2 regions of the Microbacterium sp. EF45047 genome follow, and region 2 is predicted to be linked to the other one. Evidence: predicted binding sites of a transcription regulator. Region 2 holds the regulator's gene; the other holds the start of a gene.

Region 1 (11,519 bases), 1.0 Mb from region 2:
GAAGTCCGTCACCGTGGAGTGACGGGTTCCGTCCGTCCGGATCGCCCCGGGGCCGCGTGCCTCGGGGCGATCCGCGTCTTCGGGGCGGTCGGAGCGGTGGGGTGATCGCACACGCCCGCAGCCGGGCATCCGCGCCTCCCGAGGACAGGAAGTCTCGCCGGGACATCCGGGGAGTACTCCTGCGCCGGGGAGACCGACGCACGAGCGGATGCGCGCGGATGCGCGCGGATGCGCGCGGATGCCGCGGGTAGGCTGATCCGGTGATCATCGGGACCGGCATCGACCTCGTCGACATCGCGCGGTTCGAGCGGAGCGTCGCCCGCACGCCGCGACTGCTCGAGCGTCTGTTCACGCCGTCGGAGCGGACGCTGCGGCTGCGCTCCCTCGCCGCGCGGTACGCCGCGAAGGAGGCGCTGATCAAGGCGCTCGGCGGCAGCGACGGGGTGCACTGGTCCGAGATCGAGATCGCGTCCGAGGCATCCGGCCGCCCCCGCTTCGTGCTGTCGGGGTCGACCGCCGCCGTCGTCGCGGAGCGCGGCATCACCACGCTGCATCTCACACTGACGCACGATGCCGGTCTCGCCGCCGCGTTCGTCGTCGCGGAGCGGACGGATGCCCCCGCTGCCGCCCAAGCACCCGCCGCCGCCGCATCCGCCGACACCCCGTCTTCGCGTCGACACCCCGTGCTCCAGACGTCCGCAGGGCGGGATCTCGACGACGGCACGGGGTCTCGGCCGGGGGAGGGGCGGGCATGACCCCGTTCCGCGAGGCGACGATCGACCTCGACGCGATCGCCGACAACGTCAGCCACCTGCGCCGGCTCACCGGGGTGCCGGTCATCGCGGTCGTCAAGGCGGACGGCTACGGGCACGGCGCGGCGGCGGCCGCCACGGCGGCGCTCGCCGGCGGCGCGTCGCGGCTCGCGACGGCGACGATCGAGGAGTCGCTGGCGCTGCGCCGCGCCGGCGTGACCGCGCCGCTGATGGCGTGGCTGCACGAGCCCGGCCGGCGGTTCGACGACGCCGCCGAGGCCGGCATCGAACTCGGCATCTCCTCCTTCGCGCAGCTGCTCGCCGCGGCGGATGCGGCATCCGTGGCCGCCCCGACCGCGGTGCACCTCAAGCTCGAGACCGGGCTGTCGCGCAACGGCGTCCCGCCGCAGGACTGGCCGCGCGTGCTCGCCGAGGCCGCGCGGCTCGAGCGGATCGGCCGCATCCGCATCGTGGGCCTCTTCAGCCACCTCTCCAACACCAGCCCCGAGGACGACCGGGCCGCTCTCGCACGGTTCCTCGAGGGGACGGATGCCGCGGAGGCGGCCGGCATCCGCCCGGAGATCCGGCACCTCGCCGCCACCGCCGCCGCGATAGACCTGCCGGAGACGCGCCTGGACGCGGTCCGGATCGGCATCGGTCTCTACGGGTTGTCGCCGTTCAATGACCGCAGCTCGGCGGATCTCGGGCTGCGGCCGGCGATGACGCTGCGCGCCGCCGTTGCGGCCGTGCGCCGGGTGCCGGCAGGGGCCGGCGTGTCGTACGGCTACGACCACCGCACCGAGCGGGAGAGCACGCTCGCGCTCGTTCCGCTGGGGTACGCCGACGGCATCCCGCGGCAAGCCTCGGGGCGCGGGCCGGTGCTCATCGGCGGGCGCCGCCACACCATCGCCGGTCGCGTGGCGATGGACCAGTTCGTCGTGGACGTCGGCGACCAGGAGGTCGCGGTGGGTGACGAGGTGATCGTGTTCGGCGACCCGACACTGGGGCATCCGTCGGCGACGGAGTGGGGGGATGCCGCGGGCACCGTCAACTACGAGATCGTCACGCGCATCGGGGCGCGCGTGCCGCGGCGGAGCGTGTCATGACGCTGGATGCGGAGCTGGCCGGACGCCACGAGATCGCGACCGCGGCCGACATGGAGGAGCTGGGCCGGAGGATCGGCGCGTCGCTCGGTCCCGGCGATCTGCTCGTGCTCACCGGTCCGCTGGGCGCGGGGAAGACCACGTTCACGCGCGGTCTCGCGAAAGGGCTCGGTGTGCGCGGACCGGTGCAGAGCCCCACGTTCGTGATCGCCCGCACCCATCCGTCGCTCGTCGGCGGCGCCCCGCTCGTGCACGTGGACGCGTACCGGCTGTCGTCGGCCGCCGAGCTGGACGACCTCGACATCGCCTTCGACCGGTCGGTGGTCGTCATCGAGTGGGGTCGGCCGATGGCGGATGCCGTGGCCGACGACTGGTGGGACATCGAGCTCGAACGCCCGGTCGGGGGAGGGGACGACGACCTCGGCGACGAGGACCTGGACACCGACGCGCCCCGCATCGTCACGATCACCCGCGTGGAGCGCTCCCCCGCACGCTGAGCGCGCCGCACGCTGAGCCCTGCGGACGCTGAGCCCCGCGGACGCTGAGCCCCGCGGACGCTGAGCCCTGCGGACGCTGAGCCCTGCGGACGCTGAGCCCGTCGAAGCGTCCCCCTTGACATCCGGACCCTTCGACGAGCTCAGGGTCCTCGACGAGCTCAGGGTCCTCGGCGCCGGCGGACCCGTCCGGCGGCCGGCCGCCCCTGCGCCGACTACCCTTGAGGTGTGATCCTCGCCGTCGACACTTCACTCGGGACGGCCGCCGCCGTCATCGATCACGACGGCCGCGTCGTCGCCGAGGCGTCCAGCCCCGACCCGCTCGGCCACGCCGAGGTGATCGGCGACCTCCTCGCCGAAGTCGTCCGCGACGCATCCCTCACCCACGTCGTCGCCGGCATGGGGCCCGGTCCCTTCACCGGGCTGCGCATCGGGATCGCCGCCGCGCGCGCGGTCGCGCTCGGCCGCGGCATCCCGGTCGTCGCCGTCCCCAGCCATTTCGCCCCGGCGCTGGCCGCGCTCGACGGCGGTGCCACGCGTTTCGCCGTGGTGACGGATGCCCGCCGCCGGGAGCTCGCGGTCAGTGTCTTCGACGGCACGGACGCCGACGGCATCCCTCGTCTGACCGAACCGGCGCACCTCGTGGCTCAGGGAACCGGCCTCGACCTCCCGGTCGTCGAGGCTGCGCAGCTGTCCGCGGTGGACCTGGCGCGCGTGGGCGCACGGGCGATCGCCGCCGGCCGCATCCTCACCGATGGCGAGCCGCTGTATCTGCGCTCGCCCGACGTCGTGCAGCCGGGCGCGCCGAAGAAGGTGAGCGCATGACCCTGCGCACCGCCACCATCGACGACCTCGACGCGATCATGCGCATCGAGCGGCGCTCGTTCCCGACCGACGCGTGGAGCGAGGACACCATGGCGACCGAGCTGACGAGCGCCCACAACCACTACCTCGTGGACGAGGAGGACGGCGTCGTCATCGGCTACGGCGGCCTGCGCGCGCTGCGGGGCGCGGCGGATGCCGACATCCAGACCATCGCGTTCGACGCCGAGCACCGGGGTGCCGGGCGCGGCAGGGCACTGCTGCGCGCCCTTCTCGCCGAGGCGGCGGAGCGCGGCGCGCGCGAGGTGTTCCTGGAGGTGCGGGCAGACAACCCGGGGGCCGAGGGACTGTACCTCTCCGAGGGTTTCGCCGAGCTGGCGCGCCGGCCCCGGTACTACCAGCCCGACGACGTCGACGCGATCGTGATGAAGCTCGACCTGAGGGCGTGGGCCGCTCGTGCCCGGGAGGGCACGACCGTCACCGGCGCTGACCCCGCCGTTCCCGCCGGCACCGTTGACCGCGCCGTTGCCGCTGGCACCGTTGACCCCGCCGGCACCGTTGACGCCGCTGGCCACGCTGTCCCCGCTCGCGCTCGGGAGGAGAACTCACGCTCGGGAGGAACGATCCGCCAGGATTCCCCTCCCGAGGGAGAGAACTCCTCCCGGGCGGACGAGGTTCCGGTGGACAGGAGTCCGGCGGGCACCGTCCCGGCGGACGGGAACCCGGCGGGCACCGTCGCGGCGGACAGGAACCCGGCGGGCACCGTCGCGGCGGACAGGAACCCGGCGGGCACCGTCGCGGCGGGCACGTCCGACGGCGGCACCTCGCGCGAGGAGGCGACGGCATGACCGGACCCCTGGTGCTCGGCATCGAGACGAGCTGCGACGAGACCGGGATCGGCATCGTCCGCGGACGCACGCTGCTGTCCAACACGATCGCGTCCAGCATGGACGAGCACGCCCGCTACGGCGGCGTCGTGCCCGAGGTCGCCGCGCGCGCCCACCTGGAGGCACTCCAGCCCGCGATCGAGCGGGCCCTCGATGAGGCTCAGGTGCGGCTGGAAGACCTGGACGCCGTCGCGGTCACCAGCGGTCCAGGACTGGCCGGCGCCCTGATGGTCGGCGTCGGCGCGGCGAAGGGCCTGGCGGTGTCGCTCGGCAAGCCGCTGTACGCCGTGAACCACCTCGTCGGGCACATCGCTGCGGACATCCTCGACCCGGATGCCCCGCCGCTGGAGTATCCGACGATCGCGCTCCTCGTCTCCGGCGGGCACACCTCGCTCCTGCACGTGCGCGACCTCACCACCGATGTCGAGCTCCTCGGCGAGACGGTGGACGACGCCGCGGGGGAGGCGTTCGACAAGGTCGCCCGCATCCTCGGGCTGCCGTATCCGGGTGGTCCGCAGATCGACCGCGCGGCCGCCGAGGGCGACCCGGACGCGATCCGGTTCCCGCGGGGCCTGTCCCGGGCATCCGACATGGCGAAGCACCGCTACGACTTCTCGTTCTCGGGCCTGAAGACCGCCGTCGCCCGCTGGATCGAGCGGGCCGAAGCACACGGCGATCCGGTGCCCGTGGCCGACGTCGCCGCGAGCTTCCGCGAGGCGGTCGTCGACGTGCTCGCCACGAAGGCGCTCGCCGCCTGCGCCGACCTGGGCGTGCCGAGGCTGCTGCTGGGCGGCGGCGTGATCGCCAACCGCCGGTTGCGCGAGGTCGTGCTCGAGCGTGCCGAGGCCGCGGGCGTCGCCGTGCGCATCCCGCCGCTGTCGCTGTGCACCGACAACGGGGCCATGATCGCGGCGCTCGCCGCGCAGCTCATCGCCGCGGGCCGCGGGCCGTCGACCCTCGGGTTCGGCGCCGACTCCACGCTGCCGGTCACCGAGATCCAGGTGAGTGCCGCATGACCGAGCCGTCGCCGCACATCGACGGCGTCAGCCCCGAGGTGGACGCGCCGGGGGATCCGGTCGCGCGGTCCGGGGCCGGCGATGAGCGGCGCGCATCCGGTGACGCGTATCGGCGGATGCCGGAGTACCGCCTCCCGGAGGCGCTGATCGCCCGTGGACCTCAGACCGACGCCGACGCGTTCCGCTCCGTCGAGGGTGCGCCGCAGGACGAGCCTGTCGACGACGCGAAGCTCGCCCCGTGGGCGCTCTTCGCGGCCATCGTCGCGCTGGCGACCTCGATGTTCGTCGGGTGGGGCATCCCGGTCGCCGTCGTCTCGGTGATCGCGGCGATCATGTCGCTGCGGCGCCCGGTCGAGAACCGCGCGATCGCGATGTGGGCGCTGGTGCTCGGCATCGCCGCGACCGTGTTCAGCCTCGGCTGGCTCATCTGGGCCGCCATGCAGTTCGAGAGCATGGGGTAGGGATGCCCGGGCCCGCCGACCCGGATCGGCTGAGGGAGCTCCGACGACGCGCCTGGGGGCGCGGCGGGGGTCTCGACGCCGCCGAGGCGGAGGAGCTCCGCCGGCTCGAGGCCGGGGCCTCCCCGGTCGGCCCCTCCCCGGTCGACCTCTCGCCGGTCGGCCCCTCACCGGTCGTTGAGCGAGCGGAGCGAGACGAAACGCCCTCCGCATCCGCGGATGCACCCGTCCCGGTCGGCCCCTCCCCGGTCGGCCCCGCACCGGTCGTTGAGCGAGCGGAGCGAGACGAAACGCCTTCCGCATCCGCGGACACCTCCGTCCCGGTCTCTGAGCGTCCCGATCCCGAGGCGCCGACCCGCAGCCGGCTGCCGATGATCCTCGCCGCCGTCGCGACCCTCGCCCTCGTGCTGGGTCTCGGCGCCGGCCGGCTGCTGTTCGGCGGGGGCGACGCCCCTCCCTCGATGCCCGCGGAGCACGAGGAGGTCTGGGCGCAGCTGGAGAACTCCGAGAACTTCGACCCCGGGTCGGTGGTGTATCGCGGCGAGAAGCACGGCGCGACCGTCTGGCAGGCGACGACCCAGGACGGAACGCAGCAGTGTCTCGTCATCGACGCCGGCGGGCAGCGCGAGTCCCAGTGCCTCCGCAGTGAGCAGGTGGACGAGTCCTTCGGCCTCAGCACGGGGCTGCAGCTCGGCCAGGACGGCGAGCTCGTCGACCTCTGGGCCGCCCTCGTCACGGACGTCGACGGACGGCAGCGGCTGATCATGCAGCGGCACGTCATCACCGACGGGCCGGACACGGGATGGGAGTCGATGTACAGCCAGGACGAGCTGGTGCACGCCCGCATCCTCGTGGCGGCGGGCTTCGACGGGCCCGGGCTTCAGCTGGTCGGATACGACGACGCGTCGCCGGTGTGGTTCGGCTTCCGCGACGGCCAGTGGTGCCTTGCGGTCGTGAGCGGCACAGCGGTTCATCAGAGCTGCGATGGCTCCGGGCCCACCGCAGACCTGAACCTGACCGTCGGGAGCACGACCTACGAGCTGCGGCAGACGCCCAACCGCGGGCGGATGCTCACCGTCGTGCGCGGCGCCCCGACCGAGGTGTGCAGCCCCGAGACCGGTGAGTGCGCCACGATCGACGACACCACCGGCGAGTACCAGTGATCAGACGCGGTCCGCGAGGATCGCGACGCGCCCGCCGGACGTCCGGGTGAGGATCAGCGTCGCCTGCTGCGATCCCCGCAGGGAGAGCTTCTTCCGGAACGCGGCGGGGTCGACATCCATGCCGCGCTTCTTGATCTCGAGCCGCCCGATATCGTGGGCGCGCAGAGCCGCGTTGATGGTCTTGACGTGGGCGGGCATCGTCTCGCGCACGCGGAACGACTGCACGAACGGGCTCGTCAGGGCGGCGTCACCGGTGAGGTAGGCGATGCTCTCGTCGAGCATGCCGGCATCCAGCATCCGTGCCGCCTCGCCGATGAGCCGGGCGCGGATGACGGCGCCGTCCGGCTCGTGCAGGTACGCGCCCAGCGGGCGCACGGGCTCGTCCTCGGCATCCGCGGGTGCCGTGATCTCGTCGGTGCGATCGCCGTGCACGACCAGCGCCGCGCGACGGATGCCCTCGCGCGCGAGCTCCCGGCTCCACAGCACCAGCTCGACGACGCTGCCGTCGGCGCTGACCCACTGGGCTTCGACGTCCGAGGGGACGAGGTCGCGGTCGAGGCCGGGGCCGAGCTTGATGCCGGTCGGCATCCGTGTGGCGAGGTCGAGACACCAGTCCAGGGCGGGGGAGTAGTCTGATGCCGCGACCCGCCGGGTCTCGCTGTGGCCGGCGGTGCGTCGGGCCGGGTCGAGCCACACGGCGGATGCCGAGTCGCCGGCGGGCGCCGCGTCCGCCGCCGCGTGCCGCACCGTGACCGCGTCACCGAACGGGGCGAGGTTGTAGGCGGCGATCGCGGCGGTGACCTCGTCGGCATCGACGGCATCGACCCGCAGGCCGGCGGCCGCGAACGCGAGGCTGTCCCCGCCGATGCCGCAGCCCAGGTCGGCGACGCGGGCGATGCCGGCCTGCCGCATCCGGACCGCGTGCAGGGCCGCCACGCCGAGACGGGTGGCCTGTTCCAGACCAGCGCGGGTGAACAGCATGCGCTCGGCGAACTCGCCGAACTTGTCGCGAGCCTTGACGCGCAGGTGCGCCTGGCCGACGACGGCGGAGACGAGGTCGGGGGAGTGGCCGGCCGCACGCAGCCGCGACACCGCCCTGGCGACGTCGGACGCGGAGCCGACGGGGCCGAGCTCGTCGAGGAGGGCGAGGCCCTCACGGGTGAGCAGGGCGCTGAGCTCGGACATCTGCACCCGGCAAGCCTATGCGGCCCGCGCGATGCGTTTCGTCTCGCTCCGCCTGCGGCGGTGCGGTTCCTGAGCCTGTCGAAGGGCGCTCAACGGCAGGGAGGGGCGTCGCCGTCCGCGTCGCCGTCGCGGTCGCCGGGAGGAAAGCGCATCTCTGGGGCGCTGGGGGATGCGGGAATCTCCCGTCCGCCGTCATCGTCGGCGTCGCTGGGAGAGAAGCGCATCGCGCGGGGCGGTTCGGGGTGCGGAAAGCTCCCATCGACGCGGGGGCAGCTGGCGGGCTGGGGCGTTTCGTCTCGCTCCGCCTGGGCGGTGCGGTTCCTGAGCCTGTCGAAGGGCGCTCGACAACCGGAGGGGAGGCGCTGGCACTCGCATTGCGTGAGTGCCAGCCGACCGCCTAGACTGGCGTTAGCACCCTCGGTGCGAGAGTGCTAACGAGTCTTCTGATCTCCGTACAGAAAGAAGAGGTACACCGTGTCGGTTTCCATCAAGCCGCTCGAGGACCGCATCGTCATCAAGCAGGTCGAGGCCGAGCAGACCACCGCCAGCGGTCTGGTCATCCCCGACACCGCCAAGGAGAAGCCCCAGGAGGGCGAGGTCGTGGCCGTGGGCCCCGGCCGCATCGACGACAACGGCAACCGTGTTCCGCTCGACGTCGCCGTCGGCGACCGCGTGCTCTACAGCAAGTACGGCGGCACCGAGGTGAAGTTCGGCACCGAGGAGTACCTCGTGCTGTCGGCCCGCGACGTCCTGGCGGTCGTCGTCCGCTGATCCTTCCGACATGTCGGCCCGCAGGGCCCGGATGCCACGGCATCCGGGCCCTGCGTCGTCCGCGGCGGGCCCCGCCGCCCGAGCAGAAACATCCCGAGGAGTAGGGTTGATCGGTGAGCACAGTGCCTGATCGGACGAAGACCAGCGGCATCGTCTTCACCGTCACGGCCTACCTGATCTGGGGCGTGCTGCCGCTCTACTTCCTCATTCTGACGCCGACCGGCCCGTGGGAGGTCGTGGCGTGGCGGGTGCTGCTGTCGTTCGCATTCTGCCTGCTGCTGCTCGCCGTCACGCGCGGCTGGGCGGCGTTCGGGGCGATCGTGCGTCAGCCCCGGCTGCTCGGCTGGACCGCCCTCGCGGGCCTGCTCATCTACGTCAACTGGCAGGTGTTCCTGATCGGCACCCTGACCGGGCACATCGTGGAGACCAGCCTCGGCTACTTCATCAACCCCATCTTCACCGTGCTGCTCGGGGTCTTCGTGCTGCGCGAACGGATCACGCGCCTGCAGTGGACCGCGATCGCCATCGCCGTGGTGGCCGTCGTCGTGATCATCGTCGCGTACGGCGCGTTCCCGTGGATCGCGCTGTCGCTCACGGCGTCCTTCGGCGTGTACGGCCTGGTCAAGAAGAAGATCGGCCCGGCGGTCGACGCCGTCAGCGGGCTCACGCTCGAGTCGTTCTGGCTGATCCCGATCGCCGTCGTGACCCTCATCGTCGTGGCACAGACCACCGATGTCACTTTCGGCGCGGTCGGGCCCGCGCACACCGCGCTGGTCGCGTTCGCCGGCGTGGCCACGGCCGTGCCGCTGCTGCTGTTCGCCGCGGGCACTCGCCGGGTCGATCTGAGCCTGGTCGGCATGATCCAGTTCATCACGCCGATCATGCAGTTCCTCGTCGGCTGGGCGCTGCTGGGTGAGCCGATGCCGCCGGAGCGCTGGGCGGGCTTCCTGCTCGTCTGGATCGCGATCGCGGTCTTCGTCGCCGACCTCATCGCGCAGGCGCGACGCGGCCGCCGCGAGGCGCCCGCCGAACTCGTCTGAGCGCCCCGGCCGGACGCATCGACAGGCATCCGCTCGCCCCTGCCCGAGGCATCCGCTCGCCCCTGTCCGAGGCTTCCGCTCGCCCCTGTCCGAGGCTTCCGCTCGCCCCTGTCCGCGGCATCCGCTCACCCGCGCTGCAGCCGCGGAACCGGCCTGCCGGATCGTTAGGCGACCGAGACAGAAATGCCCTCGCTCCGGCGTGTCTTCCGCCTAGGGTAAGAGGCATCGGTGGGGCATGACCCCGTTCGTATATGCAAGGGAGCAACATGAACGCACTGAAAAGCTCGCGCACCGCGAGGATCTTCGCCGGGGCAGCGATGATCAGCGCCTCCGCACTGGTGATCGCCGGCTGCAGCAACACGCCGGCCGAGGAGCCGAACGAGGGCGGCGGCGAGAAGCCGGCCGCGGACCTCACCCTGAAGCTGGGCTCACTGCTTCCGCAGACCGGATCCCTGGCATTCTTGGGCCCGCCGATGGAGTCCGGCGTCGGGCTCGCCGTGCAGGAGATCAACGAGGCCGACGCGGGCGTCACCATCGAGATGCACTCCGAGGACGAGGGCGACACCGACACCAAGGCCTACGAGACCTCGATCACCAAGCTGCAGAGCGAGGGCGTGGCCGGCATCGTCGGCGCCGCCTCGTCGGCGGTGTCGAAGCTGATCCTCGACGGCAACGTCGGCGCCGGCATCATCACGATCTCGCCGTCGAACACCTCGCCGGACTTCACCGCCTGGGACGACAACGGCCTCTACTTCCGCACCGCGCCGAGCGACCTGCTCCAGGGGGAGGTGCTGGGCAACCTGATCGCCGAGGACGGGCACAAGTCGCTCGGCATCATCTACCAGAACAACGCCTACGGCACCGGTCTGTTCGACGCCATCAAGACGACGTTCGAGGGCACCGGCGGCGAGGTCGTCGCGGACGCGTCGTTCAACATCGGCGACGCGCAGTTCGACGCCCAGGTGTCGACCATCATGGCGGCCAACCCCGACGCGATCGCGGTGGTCTCCTACGACGAGTTCAAGACGATCGCGCCGCTGCTGGTGAACGCCGGTTTCGACCCGAGCAAGTTCTACCTCGTCGACGGCAACCTGTCGAACACGTACGACACCGAGCTCCCGGCGGTCAAGCTCGAGGGCGCCAAGGGCACCAAGCCCGGCCCCGCGCTCGAGGACGACTTCACCGATCGACTCCAGGAGTACTGGACCGGTGAGGGCAACAGCGAGGTGGAGGACTTCACCTACGCGGCCGAGGCCTACGACGCGGTCGTGCTGATGGCCCTGGCGTCGCTCGCGGCGGGTTCGACCGAGGGCGTCGACATCGCCGAGAAGATGCAGGAGGTCTCCGGCGGTTCCGGCGACGGCGAGAAGTGCACCAGCTTCGCCGACTGCGCGAAGATCATCAACGAGGGCGGCACCGCCGATTACGACGGCTACTCCGGTGAGATCACGTTCGATGAGAACGGCGACCCGAAGGGCGCGGCGATCGGCGTGTTCCAGTACGGCGCCGACAACACCTACGAGCGGATCAACTGATCCCACTCACGACGAGGGCCTCCGGATGCCGCATCCGGAGGCCCTCGTCGTGTGCGCGGTTCGTGGCTCAGGCGCCGCCGTTCGTGGCTCAGGCGGCGTCGGTGCCGAGCGTCCCGAGGTACAGGCCGATCACCTTCGGGTCGTTCAGCAGATCGCGGCCGGAGCCCTCATAGGCGTCGCGGCCCTGGTCGAGGACGTAGCCCCGATCGCAGATCTGCAGGCAGCGGCGGGCGTTCTGCTCCACCATGATCGTCGTCACGCCTGCCTTGTTGATGTCGGAGACGCGGATGAAC
Region 2 (11,519 bases):
CTCGCGTACCCCTGCGTCTTGGACTTCAGCTGGTCGAAGAAGTCGAACACGATCTCGCCGAGCGGGATGTTGTAGCGGAGCTCGACGCGCTCCTCCGAGAAGTACTCCATGCCCAGCAGCGACCCGCGCCGCGACTGGCACAGCTCCATCACGGTGCCGACGTAGTCCTTCGGCAGCAGGATCGCCGCCTTCACCATCGGCTCGTGCACGCTCGCCACCCGGCCGTCCGGGTACTCGCTGGGGTTGGTGACGGTCACCTTCTCGCCGGTGTCGGTGATCACCTCGTACACCACGCTCGGCGCGGTGGTGATCAGGTCCAGCCCGAACTCGCGGGCGAGCCGCTCGGTGACGATCTCGAGGTGCAGCAGGCCGAGGAAGCCGCAGCGGAACCCGAAGCCGAGCGCGACGGAGGTCTCCGGCTCGTAGACCAGGGAGGCGTCGGAGAGCTTGAGCTTGTCGAGCGCCTCGCGCAGCTCGGCGTAGTCGCTGCCGTCGATGGGGTACAGACCCGAGAACACCATCGGCTTCGGGTCGGTGTAGCCCGGGAGGGCTTCGGATGCCGGCTTGCGCGACGTCGTGACCGTGTCGCCGACCTTCGACTGGCGCACGTCCTTCACGCCCGTGATCAGGTAGCCGACCTCGCCGACGCCGAGGCCCTGGGTCGGGATCGGCTCCGGGCTGGACACGCCGATCTCGAGCAGGTCGTGCGTGGCCTTGGTGGACATCATCTGGATGCGCTCCCGCGGCTCCAGCTTGCCGTCGACCATCCGGACGTAGGTCACCACGCCGCGGTACGCGTCGTACACCGAGTCGAAGATCATCGCGCGGGCCGGCGCCTCGGGATCGCCGACCGGAGCCGGGATCTCCTGCACGATGCGGTCCAGCAGCTCCTCGACGCCCACGCCGGTCTTCCCCGACACCCGCAGCACGTCCTCCGGCTTCCCGCCGATCAGGTCGGCCAGCTCCTTCGCGAACTTCTCCGGGTCCGCCGCGGGGAGATCGATCTTGTTCAGCACCGGGATGATCGTGAGGTCGTTCTCCAGCGCGAGGTACAGGTTCGCCAGCGTCTGCGCCTCGATGCCCTGCGCCGCGTCGACGAGGAGGATGGCGCCCTCGCACGCGGCGAGCGAGCGGGACACCTCGTAGGTGAAGTCGACGTGCCCGGGTGTGTCGATCATGTTCAGCGCGTAGGTGGATGCTGAGCCCGTGGACGGGTCGGTGACCTGCCACGGCATCCGCACCGCCTGCGACTTGATCGTGATGCCGCGCTCGCGCTCGATGTCCATCCGGTCCAGGTACTGCGCGCGCATGTCACGGTCGGCCACCACGCCGGTGATCTGCAGCATCCGGTCGGCCAGCGTCGACTTGCCGTGGTCGATGTGGGCGATGATGCAGAAGTTGCGGATCTGCGAAGCCGGCGTCGCAGCAGGCGACAGCGGAGTGAGGGCGCGCGGAGACATGGTTCCCTGAATCGGTGGACGGGCTCCGTCGATTCTACGGGCCCGGCGCGCTGATGCCGATTCGGTGCAGTGGTGATAGTCTCGCGAGGTTGCCTGGGGCTCTGACACTCAGTCCCAGCCTGAGCACAACTCCGTAACAGCCCGTACGGGGTGCCGTGTCGCAGGATCGGTTCGGATGATGTTGAATGTCTTCCCGACCCAGCGTTGCGTCGGCAGATCCCGCGCACGGCTGTAAAAGAGAAAGAATCAACACCTTGATCAAGTATCTCGTGCGCCGCCTCATCGGGTGGGTGCTGATGATCGTCGCCGCGACGAACATCACGTACTTCCTCGCCTGGCTGTATCTCGATCCCGAGAACAACTACGTCGGCCGCAGGCCCCCGCTCTCACCCGAGCAGATCGACGACCTGCTGCGTCCTCGCAACCTCAGCGAGTCCGTCCCGCTCATGGAGCGGTGGTGGACCTGGCTGACCAACATCGTCCTGCACTGGAACTGGGGCCTCGGCCCCACCGGCGAGTCCGTGAACGAGCAGGTGGCCTATCGGATCTGGGTCAGCGCGGAACTGGTCCTCGGCGCCACCATCCTCACGACCGTCATCGGCATCGCGCTCGGCGTGTACACCGCATCCCGCCAGTACAAGCTCCCCGACCGCATCGGGCAGGCGACCTCCATCATCACGATGAACATCCCGGTCGTCGTCGCCGGCCTCGGACTGGTGATCCTCGCCATCGGGTTCAACAACTGGGTCGGCACCCGCGTCTTCTACGTCACCGGCTCGGCGAGCCAGGGGGTGACCGGATTCTTCCCGGTGCTCATCGACACGCTCCAGCACCTGTTCCTGCCGACGCTGGCCCTCGTGCTCACCGGCTACGCCGGCTACCACTTCCTGCAGCGCTCCCTCCTCCTCGACAACATCAAGGCCGACTACGTGCGCACCGCGCGTGCGAAGGGCCTGACCAAGGCGCAGGCGGTGCGCAAGCACGCGCTGCGCACCTCCCTCATCCCGGTCACGACCCAGGTCGCCTTCACCATCCCCGGCGTGTTCACCGGCGCCGTGCTGACCGAGACGATCTTCAACTGGAACGGCATGGGACGGTACTTCTTGCAGACCCTCGCGACCAACGACATCCACGGCACCGTGGCGATCGCCGCGTTCGGCGCGCTGATGACCGCGATCGGCGCGATCCTGGCCGACATCGCCGTCGTCGCCCTCGACCCGAGAGTGCGGGTGAGCTGACATGTCCACGGAAATGATCGACCCCGTCGTCCAGCCGCCGGTCGGCCCGGACACCACCGCCCAGCGCCTGCCCCGCAAGCGCACCTCCAAGTGGCGGCTGTACACCCGCCGCTTCCTGCGCAACCGTCCGGCCGTGGCCGGCGTGATCGTGTTCCTGCTGCTCGTGCTGTTCGCGATCATCGGCCCGCTGGTGGCGCCGTACAGCCACACCGAGCTGGACTTCCTGTCCCTGCGCGACGCGCCCAACGGCGACCACTGGTTCGGCACGAACGGCTCCGGCAACGACAACTTCGCCCAGGTGGCGGTCGGCCTGCAGCGGTCGCTCATGATCGCCGTGGTCGTCGCGGTCGGCACGACCGTCGTCTCCGCGATCGTCGGCGCCACGGCCGCCTACTTCGGGGGCCCGTATGAGCGGATCATGCTGTTCCTGATCCACTTCATGATGGTGATCCCGAACTTCCTGATCCTGTCGATGATCTCCAACGACGCCGGCGGGAACTGGCTGGTGATCTCACTGGTGCTGGTGTTCGTGGTCGGCTGGTTCATGCCGGCGCGCATCATCTGGACGCTGTCGCTCTCCCTGCGCGAGCGCGAGTACATCCACGCCGCCCGCTACGCCGGCATCTCCGGGTTCCGGGTCGTGCTCCGGCACATGCTGCCGAACATCGGCTCGCTGCTGGTGATCAACTTCACGCTCGGCATCGTCAACGCCGTGATGGCGGAGACGGCGCTGTCCTTCCTCGGCTTCGGCGTGAAGCTGCCGGACGTGTCGCTCGGCGCCCTGATCGGGTACGGCGCCGGCACCATCACCAGCGCCCCCTGGCTGTTCTACTTCCCGGCCGCCGCGCTGACCCTGCTGACCGTCTCGATGTCGCTCATCGCCGACGGCCTGCGCGACGCCCTCGATCCCACCTCGGCGGCAGGAGGCCGCGCATGAGCACTGTTCTCTCCGTCCGTGACCTGAAGGTCAGCTTCCCCTCCGAGGCGGGGCGCGTCGACGCCGTCCGCGGCGTCTCCTTCGACCTGGAGGCCGGCAAGACGCTCAGCATCGTCGGCGAGTCCGGCTCCGGGAAGTCGGTCACCTCGCTCGCGATCATGGGCCTGCTCGACGACAACGCCCGCGTGTCCGGCTCGATCGTCTTCGACGGCCAGGAGCTGCTCGGCAAGACCGACAAGCAGATGTCCATGATCCGCGGCAACGGCATGGCCATGGTCTTCCAGGACCCGCTCACCTCGCTCACCCCGGTGTACACGATCGGCGACCAGCTCATCGAGGCGCTCACCGTGCACCGGCGGCTGTCGGCGAAGGACGCCTGGAACCGGGCGGTCGAGCTGCTCACGCTCGTCGGCATCCCCGACCCGGAGCGGCGCATGAAGTCGTTCCCGCACGAGTTCTCCGGCGGCATGCGGCAGCGCGTCGTGATCGCCATCGCGATGGCGAACGACCCGAAGCTGATCATCGCCGACGAGCCCACCACCGCGCTCGACGTCACCATCCAGGCGCAGATCCTCGACCTGATGGAGAAGGCGCAGCAGGAGACCGGCGCGGCGATGATCATGATCACGCACGACATGGGCGTGGTCGCCAAGACCGCCGACGACGTGATGGTGATGTACGCCGGCAAGCCCGTCGAGCACGCCCCCGTGCGCGAGCTCTTCTACCGCACCCGGATGCCGTACTCGATCGGCCTGCTGGGCGCGATCCCGCGCGTGGACAAGTCCGAGAAGGTGCCGCTGATCCCGATCAAGGGCAACCCGCCGCTGCTCATCGACCTGCCGGACGCATGCCCGTTCGCCGCGCGCTGCCCGATCGCGATCGAGGCCTGCGTGCAGCGCGAGCCCGACCTCCTCCCGGTCGCCACCGGCGGCCACGAGGAGCACACCGCGGCCTGCATCCGCGCCCACGAGATCGACGACGAGGGCCGCATCGGCGGACTCCCGGTCTACCCCGTGCCGGCCATCCCGGAGAGCGACCTGGCGCGCGTGCCGCGTGAGGAGCGCCCGATCACCCTCGAGGCGACCAACCTCACCAAGACGTTCCCGCTGATGAAGGGCGCGTTCTTCAAGCGCAAGGTCGGCGAGGTGCAGGCGGTCAAGGGCATCAGCTTCGACGTCCGCGAGGGCGAGACGCTCGCGATCGTCGGCGAGTCCGGCAGCGGCAAGACCACGACGCTGCTGCAGATCATGGACCTCGTGCCGCAGGAGAACGGCGACATCCGCATCGCCGGCACCAGCGTCGCCGACATCCGCGGCCGCGCCGAGGAGCGACGCGTCCGCCGCGACCTGCAGATCGTGTTCCAGGACCCGATGGGCGCCCTGGACCCGCGCATGACCGTCTGGGACATCATCGCCGAGCCGATGTTCGCCATCGGCATGGACAAGGACGAGGTGGCCCACCGCGTCGACGAGCTGATGGGCCTGGTCGGTCTCGACCCGGCGCACAGCGACCGCTTCCCGCAGGCGTTCTCCGGCGGCCAGCGTCAGCGCATCGGCATCGCCCGCGCCATCTCGACGAACCCGAAGATCGTCGTCCTCGACGAGCCGGTCTCCGCCCTGGACGTGTCGATCCAGGCCGGCGTGATCAACCTGCTCGACGAGCTGAAGGCGCGCCTGGGGCTGTCCTACCTGTTCGTCGCGCACGACCTCGCCGTGGTGCGGCACATCGCCGACCGCGTGGCCGTGATGTACAAGGGCGAGTTCGTGGAGCACGGCGACGTCGACGACGTGTTCGACAGCCCGCAGCATCCGTACACGAAGGCGCTGCTGTCGGCGATCCCGATCCCCGACCCCGACATCGAGCGCACGCGCCAGCGCATCGTGCTGCCGGTCGAGGGCTTCGGCGCGACCGAGCCCGTCGCCAGCTGACGCGCGGAGAACTCGGATGCCCGGCCGCACCTTCCGCGGCCGGGCGGGAGCCTGCCCTCTGCCGGGCGGGAGCCTGCCTCTGCGGCCCGGCGGAGGGTGCCTGCGGTCCGCCGGCGCTTAGTGCACAGTCCGATAACATTCGGTCCCCCCGCGCCTGAACCGCAGTCTCAGAGACATATCCTGCCCCTATCCCCAAGTAAGGCCGAAAGGCACAAAGGAGAACCATGAACCGGCACAAGAAGCTGATGGGAGCCGCTGCGATCGGCGGCGCTCTCGTCCTCGCCATGAGCGGTTGTTCGACGGCGAACAACGGCGGCGGCGGCGGCAACGAGGGCGAAGGGCCCACGACCGTCACCGGGGCGGACTACAACCCGCAGCCGCGCGAGAACCTGCAGAAGGGCGGTGAGCTGCGCATCCCGGTGTCGAACATCGCGGAGCAGCTGAACCACTTCCACAGCGACGGCGACGCCCGCGTCACCCAGATCGCGACGTGGTACACCCCGCAGATCCTTCTGATGGAGCCGGACGGCACCGTCTACAAGAACGACGCCTACCTCGACGAGTACGAGATCGGCGAGGAGGGCGGCAACACCGTCATCCGCTTCAAGGTGAACGAGAAGGCGGTCTGGAACGACGGCACCCCGATCGACTGGAAGTCGTTCGAGACGACCTGGGTCGCCCAGCGCGACAACTCGGAGTACCAGCCGAACGCGACCGACGGCTGGAAGGAGATCAAGTCCGTCGAGAAGGGCGAGACCGACCGCGACGTCATCGTCACCTTCGACGGCAAGTTCGCCTGGCCGGAGATGGTCTACACCGGCGGCCTGCTGCACCCCGCGGTGAACTCGGCGGAGCTGTTCAACACCGCCTTCCTCGGCGACTGGCACCCGGAGTGGGGCGCCGGCCCGTACACCATCGAGAACTTCGACAAGGCCGGCGGCGTGGTCACCCTCGTCCCGAACGAGAAGTGGTGGGGCAACGAGCCGCTGCTCGACAAGGTCACCTTCATCCAGATGGAGCCGAACGCGGCCGTCAACGCCCTGCGCAACGACGAGGTCGACATGGCCGAGACCGGCACCGCCGACCACCTCGCCCAGGTCGCCGACCTCGAGGGCGTGAAGACCTACCGGGGCCAGGCCACGGCGAACGCGCTGCTCGAGCTCGACTCCGAGAAGCCCGCCCTCGCCGAGCTCGAGGTCCGCGAGGCGATCTTCTCCGCGATCAGCATCGAGCAGCTCAAGGAGATCACCTGGGACGGCCTGAACTACACCGAGGAGCCGGCCGGCTCGCTCACGCTGTTCTCGTTCCAGCCCGGCTACAGCAACTCGCTGGAGAAGGCCGGCCGCAAGGACGGCGACGTGGAGCACGCCAAGGAGCTGCTCGACGAGGCCGGCTGGGTGCCCGGTGAGGACGGCATCCGCGAGAAGGACGGCGTCCGCCTGTCGATCGTGTTCCCGATCCACAGCGACACCGAGACCGCCCGTGCGCGCGGCCTCGCCGTCCAGTCCCAGCTGAAGGAGATCGGCGTCGAGGTCGATGTCCAGATCCGCCCCTCGGCGGACTTCGCGGACGACTACACGTCCAAGAACTGGGACATCTTCCTGCTGAACTTCACGTCCTCCGACCCGTTCGGCGCCGCGTGGTTCTGCCAGCTCTACTGCTCCGACAGCAGCCTGAACCTGTCCGGCACCGGCACCCCGGAGATCGACAAGAAGATCCACGAGGAGATCGAGACGATCACCGACCCGGAGGAGCAGACCAAGGCCGCGATGGAGCTCGAGGCCGAGATCTACGCTCAGACCTGGGGCGTCATGCCGCTGTTCAACGGCCCGGAGATCTGGACCGTCAAGGAGGGCCTGGCCAACCTCACGCCGGAGCCGTACGTCGGTCTCGACCTGTTCGGCGTCCAGCCCGTCGAGAACGTGGGCTACGAGAAGGAGTAAGCACGGCGCTCGCGTCGCAGCCTCCTGAAGCGGGGCCGGTGGTTCGCCACCGGCCCCGTCGCCGTCCCCGGGCGGCATCCGGAGGAAGGGACGCCACCCGGCATCCGCTGGGGACGCCGTCCAGGTACGCCGTCTAGGCTTGTCCCCATGCGTCGCGGAACATTCCGAGAAGGCACGGTGGACTACGCCGCGGTCGGTGCCACCCATGCGCCGGACCTCATGCAGTATCCGCCGGAGCGCAGCATCCCCGCCGAGGAGTCGTGGCGCATCGGCAGCGGCGAGGAGCGCTTCCGGGTCGCCGGCGAGGCGCTGCTGTCGTGGACCGCGCAGCGCGCGGCGGGCCTCGAGCTCGCCGACCTGCGGCCCGCCGCCAGTCCCGGCTACACGGGCGTCAGCTTCGACGCCGAGGGCGCCCCGATCGCCCCGAGCCGCCCGCAGACCGAGCAGCGCTTCGACGCCGAGGGCACGCCGTTCGTCGCCCCCGGCACGACCCTGAAGGTGCGCGGCCGGGTCGCCGGGATGCGCGCCGACGCCGAGCTGCGGGTGATCTCGGTCACCGAGGAGCGCCGCCGCATCGGCTTCGTGCTCGGCACCGTCGGCGGCTCCGTGGTCAGCGGCGAGGAGTCGTTCGACGTCGACTGGCGCGAGGACAGCGACGAGGTGTGGTTCACCGTGCGCGCCTTCGACGCTCCCGTCGCGCTGCTCTACCGCCTGGTGCCGGCGCTGGTGAAGCGCCGCCGCCGTGAGCTGTTCGCCCGCTACCTGCGGGCGATCTCCCCGCTGTACGCCACCCCGGTCTGATGGCAGGACCGCTGCCTCTGGGCGACCCGGCTCCGCCGGACGGGCGCCTGCCGGCATCCGTCCGCGTCGATCCGGCGACTCCGTTCTCGGCGTACCTGCACGTGCCGTTCTGTCGCGTCCGCTGCGGGTACTGCGACTTCAACACGTACACCGCCACCGAGCTGCGCGGCGCCCGCCAGGAGGACTACGCCACCACGGTCGCCGCGGAGATCGCGCTCGCGCGCGACGTGCTCGCGGATGCCGGGGGCGTGCGCCCGATGGACACCGTGTTCTTCGGCGGCGGCACGCCCACGCTGCTGCCGGCCGGGGACCTGGCGCGGATGCTGCAGACCGCCGTGGACGCGTTCGGGCTGCGCGACGGCGCGGAGGTCACCGTCGAGGCCAACCCCGACACGGTCACGCCCGGCGTCGCGCGCGAACTCGCGGCGGCCGGCGTCACCCGGATGTCGGTGGGGATGCAGTCCGCCGTCCCGCACGTGCTGGCGGTGCTGGACCGCACCCACCGGCCGGAGAACGTCGCCGCGGCCGTGCACGCCGCCCGTGAGGCGGGGCTCGCGGTGAGCGTGGACCTCATCTACGGCACCCCCGGCGAGTCCCTGTCCGACTGGGAGCGCTCCCTGGACGCCGCGCTCGCCCTGGAGCCCGACCACATCTCCGCGTACGCGCTCATCATCGAGGAGGGCACGGGCCTGGCCCGCCGCATCCGCCGCGGCGAGGTGCCGGCGCCGGACGACGACCTGCAGGCGGACATGTACGAGCTGGCGGACGCCCGGCTCGCCGGCGCCGGGTACGCCTGGTACGAGGTGAGCAACTGGGCGCGCCCTTCGGCAGGCTCAGGGGCCGAGACGGGCGCGGAGGTCGGCGCGGGCGCCGGCACCGTGCACGACAACCGCTCCCGGCACAACCTCGCCTACTGGCGCGGCCACGACTGGTGGGGCTTCGGGCCCGGGGCGCACAGCCACGTGGCCGGGCTGCGCTGGTGGAACGTGAAGCACCCCGCCGCCTACGCGCAGCGGCTCGCGGCGGGGGAGTCGCCCGCGGCCGGCCGCGAGCAGCCCGACCCGGAGGCGCGGATGCTGGAGAGCGTGCTGCTGCGCAGCCGCATCGCCGAGGGCATCCCCATCGCGGAGCTGCCGGACGGGAATCGCGACCGCGTCGCCGGCCTCATCGCGGACGGCCTGATCGACCCCGCGGCGGCCGTGCGCGACCGCGCGGTGCGCCTGACCCTGCGCGGGCGCCTCCTCGCGGACGCCGTCGTGCGCGCCCTCACGCGGTAGAATTGGCACTCAGAGTGGCCGAGTGCCAGCGGGAGGGATGATGGTCACAGAGCGCGGGCTGCAGGTCCTCCGGGCGATCGTGCAGGACTACGTGGAGACCCACGAGCCGGTCGGCAGCAAGTCCATCGTCGAGCGGCACGCCTTCGGGGTGTCCGCCGCGACGATCCGCAACGACATGGCGCAGCTGGAGGACGAGGAGCTCATCACGGCGCCGCACACGTCCTCGGGGCGCGTGCCGACCGACAAGGGCTACCGCGTCTTCGTGAACCACCTCGCCCAGCTGCGCCCGCTGTCCAGCGCGCAGCGGAAGGCGATCGAGTCCTTCCTCTCCGACCCCAGCGACCTCGACGACCTGATGGCGCGGACCGTGCGGGTGCTCACCCGTCTGACCGGCCAGGTCGCGCTCGCGCAGTACCCGTCCTTCGCCCGGGCGCACATCACGCACGTCGAGCTGGTCTCGCTCGCCCCGAACCGCCTGCTGGTGATCCTGGTGACGGATGCCGGCGGCGTGTCGCAGCGCATCGCGCACCTGCCCATCGACGTGGACGCCGAGGACGTGGCCGTGCTGCGCGCGCGCCTGGCCTCGCTGATCACCGGGCGCGCCGTGGGCGACGCCTCCGAGCGGGTGCAGACCATCGTGGACCCGGAGCCGTCGGCGACCCGCACGCACCCCGCCCTGCTCACGCTGGGCGGGGTGATCGCCGAGGAGCTCGAGGAGTTCCGGCAGGACCGGCTGGTGATGGCCGGTGCGGCCACGCTCGCGCGCCGGGAGCAGGACTTCCGCGGCAGCATCCACCCGCTCCTGGAGGCGATCGAGGAGCAGGTGACGCTGCTGAAGCTGATGAGCGAGATGGTCACCGACGAGCACGGGCTCGCGGCGAGCATCGGCACCGAGAACGCGCCGTTCGGCCTCGGTGAGGCGTCGATCGTGGCGAGCAACTACGCCGCCCCGGGCGGCACCGCGCGGGTGGGCGTGATGGGCCCGACGCGGATGGACTACCCGACCAACCTCGCCGCCGCCCGGGCGGTGGCGCGCTACCTCTCGAAGCTGCTCGAGGAAGACGAAGCCGCCCGCTGAGGCGGTGCGGAGAACAGATCCAGAAAGGTGACCGTGGCGGACCACTATGAGGTCCTCGGGGTGTCTCGCGATGCCACCCAGGATGAGATCAAGAAGGCCTACCGGCGCCTGGCGCGCCAGCTGCACCCGGACGTGAACCCGGGGGAGGAGGCCGCCGAGCGCTTCAAGCTCGTCACGCACGCGTACGACGTGCTCAGCGACGAGGAGTCCCGCCGCCGCTACGACATGGGCGGCGACGCGAACGGCTCCTTCGGCGGGTTCGGCGGTTTCGGCGATATCTTCGAGACGTTCTTCGGCGCGGCCGGCGGCGCCCGCGGCGGCCGTCCCCGCTCCCGCCGCGAGCGCGGGCAGGACGCCCTGGTGCGGGTCACCCTCGACCTCGGCGATGTCGTCTTCGGCACCCACCGCGACATCGAGGTGGACACCGCCGTGCTGTGCGAGACCTGCAAGGGCAGCTGCTGCCAGCCGGGCACCTCTCCGGTGACCTGCGACGTGTGCGGCGGCACCGGGCACGTGCAGCGCCAGGTGCGCAGCCTGCTCGGCAACGTCATCACCTCGCAGCCGTGCGGCAGCTGCGAGGGCTTCGGCACCCGCATCCCGTACCCGTGCGGCGCGTGCGGCGGGCAGGGACGGGTCCGCTCCCGGCGCACCGTCTCGCTCGACATCCCGGCCGGCGTCGAGACCGGGCTGCGCCTGCAGCTGCCGGGCTCCGGCGAGGTCGGCCGCGCCGGCGGCCCGAACGGCGACCTGTACGTCGAGGTCACCGTCGCCCCGCATCCGGTGTTCAGCCGCGACGGCGACGACCTGCTCGCGACGCTCGAGGTGGCGATGACGGATGCCATCCTCGGCACGACCAC

What was found. Region 2 encodes HrcA, which represses chaperone genes, less so after heat shock. Its sites were predicted from a motif close to TTNGCACTCGNNNNNNNCGAGTGCNAA; they were not measured.
Region 1: a site for HrcA is predicted at 8,243-8,269, ahead of groES (co-chaperone GroES). Genes of this name have one in related genera too.

The regions. Positions count from the first base shown of each region.
Region 1 is NZ_CP069429.1:484,711-496,229, forward strand. It holds gene glmS (glutamine--fructose-6-phosphate transaminase (isomerizing)) at 1-22, shown strand, start outside; partial or broken gene JRG78_RS02365 (holo-ACP synthase) at 261-605, shown strand; gene alr (alanine racemase) at 752-1,858, shown strand; gene tsaE (tRNA (adenosine(37)-N6)-threonylcarbamoyltransferase complex ATPase subunit type 1 TsaE) at 1,855-2,352, shown strand; gene tsaB (tRNA (adenosine(37)-N6)-threonylcarbamoyltransferase complex dimerization subunit type 1 TsaB) at 2,578-3,174, shown strand; gene rimI (ribosomal protein S18-alanine N-acetyltransferase) at 3,171-4,019, shown strand; gene tsaD (tRNA (adenosine(37)-N6)-threonylcarbamoyltransferase complex transferase subunit TsaD) at 4,016-5,074, shown strand; gene JRG78_RS02395 (hypothetical protein) at 5,071-5,535, shown strand; gene JRG78_RS02400 (hypothetical protein) at 5,904-6,695, shown strand; gene JRG78_RS02405 (THUMP-like domain-containing protein) at 6,696-7,880, opposite strand; gene groES (co-chaperone GroES) at 8,355-8,651, shown strand; gene rarD (EamA family transporter RarD) at 8,765-9,691, shown strand; gene JRG78_RS02420 (ABC transporter substrate-binding protein) at 9,958-11,226, shown strand; gene JRG78_RS02425 (ABC transporter ATP-binding protein) at 11,315-11,519, opposite strand, start outside.
Region 2 is NZ_CP069429.1:1,502,176-1,513,694, reverse strand. It holds gene lepA (translation elongation factor 4) at 1-1,460, opposite strand, end outside; gene JRG78_RS07285 (ABC transporter permease) at 1,715-2,698, shown strand; gene JRG78_RS07280 (ABC transporter permease) at 2,700-3,635, shown strand; gene JRG78_RS07275 (ABC transporter ATP-binding protein) at 3,632-5,563, shown strand; gene JRG78_RS07270 (ABC transporter family substrate-binding protein) at 5,788-7,506, shown strand; gene JRG78_RS07265 (DUF1990 family protein) at 7,654-8,307, shown strand; gene hemW (radical SAM family heme chaperone HemW) at 8,307-9,584, shown strand; gene hrcA (heat-inducible transcriptional repressor HrcA) at 9,625-10,662, shown strand; gene dnaJ (molecular chaperone DnaJ) at 10,696-11,519, shown strand, end outside.